3 regions of the Enterobacter sp. 4974935 genome follow, and region 3 is predicted to be linked to each of the others. Evidence: predicted binding sites of a transcription regulator. Region 3 holds the regulator's gene; each other region holds the start of a gene.
What was found. The regulator Fur, encoded in region 3, represses iron uptake genes when iron is present. The targets are predictions, from matches to a motif close to ATAATAATGAGAACNACTATCAA.
Positions count from the first base shown of each region.

Region 1: the regulator Fur is predicted to act here: its motif matches at 1,076-1,098, upstream of AC4OVS_RS09935 (TonB-dependent siderophore receptor).
Region 2: the regulator Fur is predicted to act here: its motif matches at 2,251-2,273, upstream of feoA (ferrous iron transporter A).

Region 1 is NZ_JBZWGT010000003.1:1,833,599-1,836,594, forward strand. Features, by position in the region: gene AC4OVS_RS09935 (TonB-dependent siderophore receptor) at 1-1,034, opposite strand, end outside; gene AC4OVS_RS09940 (septation protein A) at 1,215-1,754, opposite strand; gene AC4OVS_RS09945 (YciC family protein) at 1,768-2,511, opposite strand; gene AC4OVS_RS09950 (YkgJ family cysteine cluster protein) at 2,537-2,941, opposite strand.
Region 2 is NZ_JBZWGT010000003.1:137,829-140,824, forward strand. Features, by position in the region: gene feoB (Fe(2+) transporter permease subunit FeoB) at 1-1,952, opposite strand, end outside; gene feoA (ferrous iron transporter A) at 1,983-2,210, opposite strand; gene AC4OVS_RS01750 (Tex family protein) at 2,547-2,996, opposite strand, start outside.
Region 3 is NZ_JBZWGT010000003.1:3,059,292-3,062,287, forward strand. Features, by position in the region: gene fldA (flavodoxin FldA) at 80-610, shown strand; gene fur (ferric iron uptake transcriptional regulator) at 902-1,348, shown strand; gene chiQ (ChiQ/YbfN family lipoprotein) at 1,441-1,767, opposite strand; gene chiP (chitoporin ChiP) at 1,815-2,996, opposite strand, start outside.

The sequences.
Region 1 (2,996 bases), 1.2 Mb from region 3:
TTGCCCGTAGAGCCTTCTTCCAGTCGGGTGTTGTTGGTCTTTTCATAATAAACCCCGAACTTTGACTGACCCCAGTCCCAGATGCCGTTGTGCGTAATGCCATAAGACTGGCGGTACATTCGGTTGGTTTCGTGTCCATACAGGGACGACACCAGACCGTCAGGGCTGACGTTGCTGTTGCTGTATTGAGTATCACCCGCGTAGATATTGCCCTGGCGGCTGTAGCTGTAGTCGAAATCGATAATCTGCTGTGGTGTGAGTTTCCAGGAGAGCAGGGCATTAATGTCCTTGTTACGTACGCCCTCTCGCCCGGCGGCGTAAGAGCCGTTTTGCGCGGTGTTGATGTCCTGAGCATCTGCGTCGGTTTTGTTGATGTTCCCGTACAGGCGCATCGTTAACGCATCGCCCGCGAGGGGGCCGCTCAGATCAAAATTAGCGCGTTTCGTCGCCCCCTCTTTATCATTTTCAGGCTGGTTAGTGTACAGGGAGAGGGAGCCGTGCCAGTCGTTGGACGGGCGTTTGGTAATGATGTTGACGACGCCGCCGGCAGCCCCCGAACCATAGCGGGCGGCAGCTGGTCCCCGGAGTACTTCAATGCGCTCAACCATCTCTGGCGGAACCCAGTTGGTGTCCCCGCGGGTGTCGCGCTCCCCGCGCCAGCTGTAGCGCACCGAGTTACGTGACGTCACCGGCACACCGTCAATCAGAATCAGCGTGTTCTCTGGCCCCATACCGCGGATGTCGATCTGGCGGTTGTTACCACGACTGCCTGTCGCGCTGTTTCCGGTGAGGTTAACCCCGGGCATTTTGCGAATAATTTCCGAAAGATCGTTAACCGGTGGATCCTTTTCTATGTCCTTTGCCGTGATGATGGAAACCCCCGGCTGTTGCTTTAGGGCCTCTTCAGCGGTTGCCTGAACGACCATTGTTTCACCATCGGCGAGAGGATCTTCCGCTGCGTGCGCGCTCTGGTATAGCGTTGAAAGAATGGCGAGTGTAAGTGTAGCCGGGGCAAATCTTATTATGTTATTCATCAACTCATTTCCATTTGTTAAAAATGCGATGAAGAATATTAATGATAGTGATTCTCATTACAATAAAGCGACAGCAATCTCCATAAAATCTTCATGATTCAGACATTTTCGCAGGAAGGTTGTGGAGAAAAGGGAAGGCGGGAAAAGAGGCCAGACCGCGTGACGATCTGGCCAGAAGGATCAGTGCTTGTCATCCTGCGGCATGTGGCGATAAATATAAACGCCGCTGAGCAGGGTGAAGATAAGGGTCAGCGCCGTCAGGCCAAACACCTTGAAGTTGACCCAGATATTCTGCGGCAGCCAGAATGCGATATAGATATTCGCCAGACCACACAGAATAAAAAATAGCGCCCAGGCGATATTCAGACGCCCCCACACAGCCTGCGGCAGCGTCAGTTCTTTCCCCAGCATGCGCTGGATCAGCGGCTTCTTCATCACCCACTGGCTGATGAGCAGCGCGCCCGCAAACAGGCCGTAAATCACTGTGACCTTCCATTTGATAAATTCATCATTGTGGAAGAACAACGTCAGACCACCAAACACCGCCACCATCAGGAAAGTGATGAGCGCCATCTTTTCAACTTTGCGATAGCGAACCCAGCTGTAAATCAGCACCACAGCCGTTGCCACAATCAACGCCAGCGTGCCGGCATAGATGTCGTACAACTTATAAAAAGCGAAAAATACGATCAGCGGTAAAAAATCAAGAAACTGCTTCATTCTGCGATCCCGGTTACTGACGAATTAACATGTACAGGCGGAACAAATAGACCAGCAGTACAGCTGAAATCAGATTGCTCAGCGTATTGGCGACAACCGCGCCGACGTTTGGCGTTAATACCGCAAAATTCGGCGCAAACAGCAACAGTAGAGTCTTGGCCAGCAACCAGCTGATAACGGCCGGGGCGACCAGACGCATATTCGCCCACGCGAGCCTTATACTGCTGCGCATGGCGGTGAAAATACCCATTTTGTCCTGCACAACCATTACTGGCGCAAATGAAAGCACGATAGCCAGCAGCACGCCCGGAACGACAACCAACATTATCCCCATCTGGACCAGCAGCGTAGTCAGGAAGATGAGGATAAACAGTTTCGGCAGCACCGGAGCACTGGCCCCGATGGCACGTAACGCGCTGACGCGTTGGCCGGCAGACACCAGCTGGATCATCAGCAACACGCCACCTGCCAGAATGGCGTTGCCGATTAGCCCCGAGAAGGTAGATGCCGCAGATGCACGCAGCAAGATTTGCTGTTGCTCTGGCGTCATATTCTGCACAAGGTCAAATAACCCTGCGCTGCCTGCAAGATGATCCCCCTGGCTCAGCGAGGCAATCTGTTCATCACTGGGTGAGAACGCATGACCCAGCACCACCGTAATGAAGGCGCACAACAACGCGATCAGTAAAAAAGTAACGAACTGATTGCGGAAAAAATTTCCCGTGTCACGGTAGACAGACTTCGCCGTGATAGACATGCACTCTCCTTGAGTATTGCAGGTGTTAATTAGCCGGCAATTGTACACCGGATAACACGCTGGTGGCAGCATCAAGGCTTGTATGGAAAAGCATATCTTTGTAAAGCGGCGGTAATCCATAGCGGGCGCGGGCGCGATTGCATGCCTCATTGACCTGCCCATCCTCTCCCGACATCGCGAAAGTGCGGCACGGGCTGGGGCGATCCGCGTAAATGGAACAGCGGGTGGATACCCCAGGTTCACCTTGCAGTGCCACACAGCGGCTCTGTTTTTGGTTGGTGCCGCGCATGCAACGCAGGAAAGGGGTCAAGGGTTCAGTGAGATCAACCGGAACGGTGCCGCCGCCATCGCTGGCTTCAGCCCAGTAGAAAGAGACTCGAAAATACGCACAACAGGCTCCGCACGTCATGCACGGGTTATGATCACTCATGGCACACCTGCAAAAGTAGAACGCATCAAATCAGATTGTGAGAGCGATAAATTAT
Region 2 (2,996 bases), 2.9 Mb from region 3:
ATTGCTCCGGTCGCCATTACGCCGTCGCCTTTGCTGGCTTCAATCGGGTTCGCCAGCACGCTCAGGCTGAAGGTGTCTTTCAGGCTCTGCCAGGTCTCTTCTACTGCACCCAGAAGTTCGTCACCGAGGCTGAACTCAGCCGGGTTGAACTCCTCTTCCTGGATGTTTTCCGCGGTGTAGAGCGTGTTCAGGGTGCCGACAACCACCTCTTTTGCCATCGCGCCAGTGAACAGGCCCACGGTTGCCTGCCAGTTGTCTTCCTGTACGCCAATCGGTTTGAAGACCGGCGTAATGATCCGGCTGACGGAGGCAAGGGCAGAGTCATTAATGTTGTCCGCTGCCTGGCCGCTCAGGGTGAAGCTGTTCAGGGCGCTCAGGAAAATGCTGACCACTACAATCACCTTACCGGCGCGCAGAACAAAGCCCTTCAGGCGCTGCCAGGTTTGAATAATCAGGCTTTTCAGATGCGGAACGTGATAAACCGGCAGTTCCATCACGAACGGCGACGCTTCGCCACGCATGATGGTGTGCTTCAGCATCAGGCCGGTGAGAATAGCCATCACGATACCCAGCACATACAGGGAGAAGACGGCCAGCGCCCCTTCCTGACCAAAGAACGCCGCGGCAAAGACCGCGAAGATCGCCAGACGTGCGCCGCAGGACATGAACGGCGCCATCATGATGGTCATCAGGCGTTCGCGCGGTGCGTCCAGCGTACGCGCGCCCATGACTGACGGCACGTTACAGCCAAAACCGACAATCAGCGGCACGAAGGATTTCCCCGGCAGCCCCAGCGCCTGCATCAGGCGGTCCATCACGAAGGCGGCGCGTGCCATGTAACCGGAATCCTCAAGGAAGGAGAGGAACAGGTACATCATGCCGATCTGCGGTACCAGCGGCAGGACGGTGTTGATCCCGCCGCCGATCCCCTGCGCAAGGAAGATGGTCAACCATTCCGGGAAGTGGAGGGTGTAGCCCAGCCACTGAATACCGTGCACGAAGATAGCGACAGAGCCGCCATCAAAGATGGGTTGTAATGCACCGCCGATGTTTATAGCGAGCAGGAACATTACGTACATCACCAGTAAAAAGATTGGCAAACCGAGGAAGCGGTTGAGCACAATCTTATCCACGGCGGCGGTGAAGCGGCTGGGTTCAGCGGTTAATGCATTGCTGACCACGTCACAGATAGCGGCGATGGCCTGATAGCGCGCATCCGCAATATGCAGGGCCGGGTCGTCGAGCTCGTCGCTCAGGCGAGCCTGTGCAACGCTCAGTTTATCCGCCGCATCGCCTGCGTAGGCGCGGCTGTAGATATCGCCTTCCAGCATTTGCAGGCCAAGCCACAGGCGCTGTCTGGCGGGCATGGTGTTGTCCATCTCCTGCGCCAGCTGCCCGGCCTCGCGCAGCAGCGGCTGGGCGTAGTGCACCAGTTCGACGTCGGCATTGCCCGTGTGGCGGTCAATTGCCAGCTTCAGGGCGTCAATGCCGCGCGCGCGGGTAGAAACCAGCGGAACCACCGGGCAGCCCAGACGGGCGGAGAGGGCGTCGACGTCGATGCGCAGCTTTTGCTTCTCGGCGATGTCGAGCATGTTAAGCGCTACGATGCAGGGGATCCCCAGCTCCAGCAGCTGTAGCGTGAGGTACAGATTTCGTTCGAGATTGGAGGCATCCACCACATTGATGAGCAGATCCGCGTCGCCGCTCAGAATATAGTGGCAGGCAATTTGCTCATCGAGAGAGGTCTGAGATGAAATTGTGGTGAGTGAATAGGTCCCCGGTAAATCAACCAGCGTGACCTGATTATCTGTCGTGGTGAACTGGCCTTCTTTGCGTTCAACCGTTACGCCTGCCCAATTTCCCACACGCTGGCGTGCGCCGGTTAACTGATTAAATAAGGTTGTCTTGCCGGAATTAGGATTGCCAATTAAGCCAATAGTTAATTTTTTCATTGTTTTAGACTCACTGAAACCGCTGGCTTGTTAACGGGATAAAGATTCAACTTCAATTAATGCGAGGTCTTTTTTACGCAGAACCAGATTAACGCGTCGGGTTTCGATATGAACAGGATCGCCCAACGGCGCCACGCGCACCACCTGGAATGATGAGCCGGGTAGCATGCCCAGTGACAGTAGCTTCTGCCGATAGGCCGGGCTTATCTCACGGGTAAAACCGATAATTTTCCACGCACTTTCTGGAGTGAATTGCATAGCGCCTGATTCCACGAGAGGTTAAATAATCAACACTGCGATGATAATGAGAATAGTTTTTATCAGCAATAATAAAAATGTGACGGGATGTTGTTAATCGTATTAATTTGCGGTCTGCTTGACCTTGCTCAATATTTGCGGGAATACCCGGGAAGGAATAAAAAGCGTATTTGTTAATGGAGTGATAAATAGCGGTTTAAATATGGATATGCAATCGGTTTCATATTTTACGATATAATTTTTCCCCTCACCCCGGCCCTCTCCCCAAAAGGGCGAGGGTGTTCAAGTTCCCTCTCCCCTTTGGGGAGAGGGTTAGGGTGAGGGGCATTTACAGGATTAGCGTTTCTTACCCATCGCCGCTGCCAGAGCATCCATCATCGCGCTGTTGCCTGCTGGCTGTGCGTCACGTCCGCGTGGCTTCGCGGCTTTCGCTGCCGGACGCTGCTGTTCACGGCCACCGCCATTACCGCCACGGCGCGCGTTAGTGTCGCCCGGCTGCTCGTCCAGACGCATGGTCAGGGCGATACGCTTACGCTGAAGATCCACTTCCAGCACTTTCACCTTCACGATGTCGCCCGCTTTGACCACGGTGTGCGGATCTTCAACGAACTTGTCGGCGAGGGAAGAGATATGCACCAGACCGTCCTGATGCACGCCGATATCCACAAACGCGCCAAAGTTGGTGACGTTGGTTACCGCCCCTTCCAGCACCATGCCCGGCAGCAGGTCGTTCATGGTTTCCACGCCGTCAGCAAAGGTCGCGGTTTTAAACTCAGGACGCGGATC
Region 3 (2,996 bases):
GCCTGTTCTGCTATTATTGCCCTTATCCGTGGACAATTTGCGCCACCATACCATTAAGTTTCAAGAGGTTATTTTACTCATGGCAATCATCGGCATTTTCTTTGGCAGTGATACCGGCAATACTGAAAATATCGCAAAAAACATTCAAAAACAGCTCGGTAAAGACGTTGCTGATGTGCATGACATCGCCAAGAGCAGCAAAGAAGATCTCGAGGGCTATGACATCCTGCTGTTGGGCATCCCGACCTGGTACTACGGTGAAGCACAGTGTGACTGGGACGATTTCTTCCCGACGCTGGAAGAAGTCGACTTCAACGGCAAGCTGGTTGCCCTGTTTGGCTGTGGCGATCAGGAAGACTACGCTGAGTATTTCTGTGATGCGCTGGGCACTATTCGCGACATCATTGAGCCGCGCGGTGCGGCGATCGTTGGTCACTGGCCAACAGCGGGTTACCACTTCGAAGCTTCCAAAGGTCTGGCAGATGACGATCACTTCGTTGGCCTTGCCATTGATGAAGACCGTCAGCCAGAGCTGACCGCAGAGCGTGTAGAAAAATGGGTTAAGCAGGTTCGTGAAGAGCTGAACCTGGACGATATCCTTAACGCCTGATATCCCTGCGGCGCAACTCCGGTTGCGCCCGTTGTCCAGGTAAAACCGATTAAATTAATTGCTACAAACTTTTAACTTTTTCGTCCAGACCTGTACAATATCCCCCTGGTAAAAAGTGGGTGCCATCGAACAAGTTTGTTGGTGATACCACGTTTTTATAAGCATACTTTGCTTGAGACTTGCAGTTTTCATTTAGCCATGGCAGTTCTATAATGAGACGCATTATCCCAAGTGCATTTTCTGTCACTTCTTCTTTTGAAGTGAATCGTTTAGCAACAGGACAGATTCCGCATGACTGACAACAATACCGCATTAAAGAAAGCTGGCCTGAAAGTAACGCTTCCTCGGTTAAAAATCCTTGAAGTGCTTCAGGGGCCAGACAATCACCATGTCAGTGCGGAAGACCTTTATAAGCGTCTTATCGATATGGGTGAAGAGATTGGGCTGGCAACCGTCTATCGTGTGCTGAACCAGTTTGATGACGCGGGCATTGTTACTCGTCATAATTTCGAAGGCGGTAAATCCGTGTTCGAGCTGACTCAGCAACACCACCACGATCACCTGATCTGCCTCGACTGTGGCAAGGTCATTGAATTTAGCGATGATTCCATTGAATCACGCCAGCGTGAAATCGCCGCCCGTCATGGCATCCGCCTGACCAACCACAGCCTGTACCTGTACGGTCACTGTGCTGAAGGGGATTGCCGCGAAAATGAACATGCTCACGACGCAAAATAAGTCAGTGTTAATACTCTGAGCCAACCGTGAGGTTGGCTTTTTTTTGCCTGGAAAAAGCCCGGTAAGCGCAGCGCCACCGGGCGTAAAGCAACTTATTTATTGTTATTGCGAATCTCGTCCCATATCTTATCGCAACGCTTCGCCACTTCCTGATCGTTACCGGTTTTACGCGCCTGAATACAGGCCTGGTAATCCATCACGCGAACGTTTTCCTGCGTGGCGAATTGCTCATGGGCTTTGTCTTTTTTTAGCTCGTTCAGCACGCTTTGACAGGCTTCAATCTTCTCAGGTGAACCTTGTGCGGTATTGATGCAAGCGCTATACGCCTCTTTCAGACGGGAGTCTTCTTTCGGCGCCTGATCCTGCGCGCACGCCACCAGCCCGAATGCCAGCAGCGCAACGATTACCCTTTTTTTCATCATGTTCAGTCTCCATAACGGCGGGACACAGCCCGCCGCAGCATTCATCAGAAGATGGTAAATGGCGCAATGACCATGAATTTCACGTCGCGCTCATCCTGGAAGATGTTGCCGTAACCGCCCGCGTAGCTCGGGATATCGGAGTGGTTGTCATACTGGGTGAAGTGCAGTTTGAACATCGTGCCTTTCGCACGGCCCTCCTGCAGGGTATAAATCGCATCCAGACTGTATGAAGACTCTTTCAGACGGTAGTTCGGATCGTAGTAGGCGTCTGGCGTAGCCATATCCGCTGGCTTCGCGTCCCAGGCATACGCGTAGGACGCGCCCACTGCCCAGCCAGGCAGGTTCCAGTTCTTCAGATCATACATTGCGCCGAAGAAGACTGCCTTTTCGCCGTCGGCGTTGAAGTCAGAGCGGTTATCCCACCAGATATCCAGACGACCGTTGGAAGAGGCGTAGGTTGGCGTCATACGTTGCAGGAAATAGCCCTGTTGCCCTTCTGCCTTGACCCATGTCCCCTCCAGACGCAAATCAACCTGACCCACCTTGTAGCCGAAGGTCAGCGCCTGTAACCACGCGGTGCCGTCATAAATATCATTTACGCTGCCATCGCTGACCTTGTCGCGCGTACCGTAGAACTGATAGCTGGTGCTCAGCGGGCTACCTGCGATATCAAATTTGTAGCTGGCTTTAGCAAAGTACTGATCAATATAACCTTCAGCCTGACCAAAAGCCGCTTCCAGCACCAGATCGTTTTTGAAGTCGTACTTCGCCCCCAGCGAGTGGAGATAATCAACTTTGGTTTTTTTATCGTTTTGATAGAACTTGTCCATCTCAATGTGCCACGGCGCTTTGTACTCGTTGGTCCACATATAGGAGAAGCTCAACGCCCCCGCATCGCCGTAGTCAAAATTAGCACCGGCTTCCGCGCCCTGATAGGTACCTGGCATAAAGCTCCAGTGCGGCGCTAACAGCGTCTGACCGGTTGGCTGGATATAACCACCACGCGCCCAGACCGGGCCATATTTGAATTTTGCAGCCGCTTTATACAGGCTGATTCCGCTTTTATCGCCGGACCAGTCTTCGTCGTAAGCTTTATTGCTGGAGGAGAACGCAATTTCGTTCGGATGGCCGCTGTCGCCATTTTCGGCCATTTCAATTGCGGTGAACGCTGCAATATCGATCCCGAACATATCGGCGGCATATCCCGACTGGAAATCCAGGTTGGC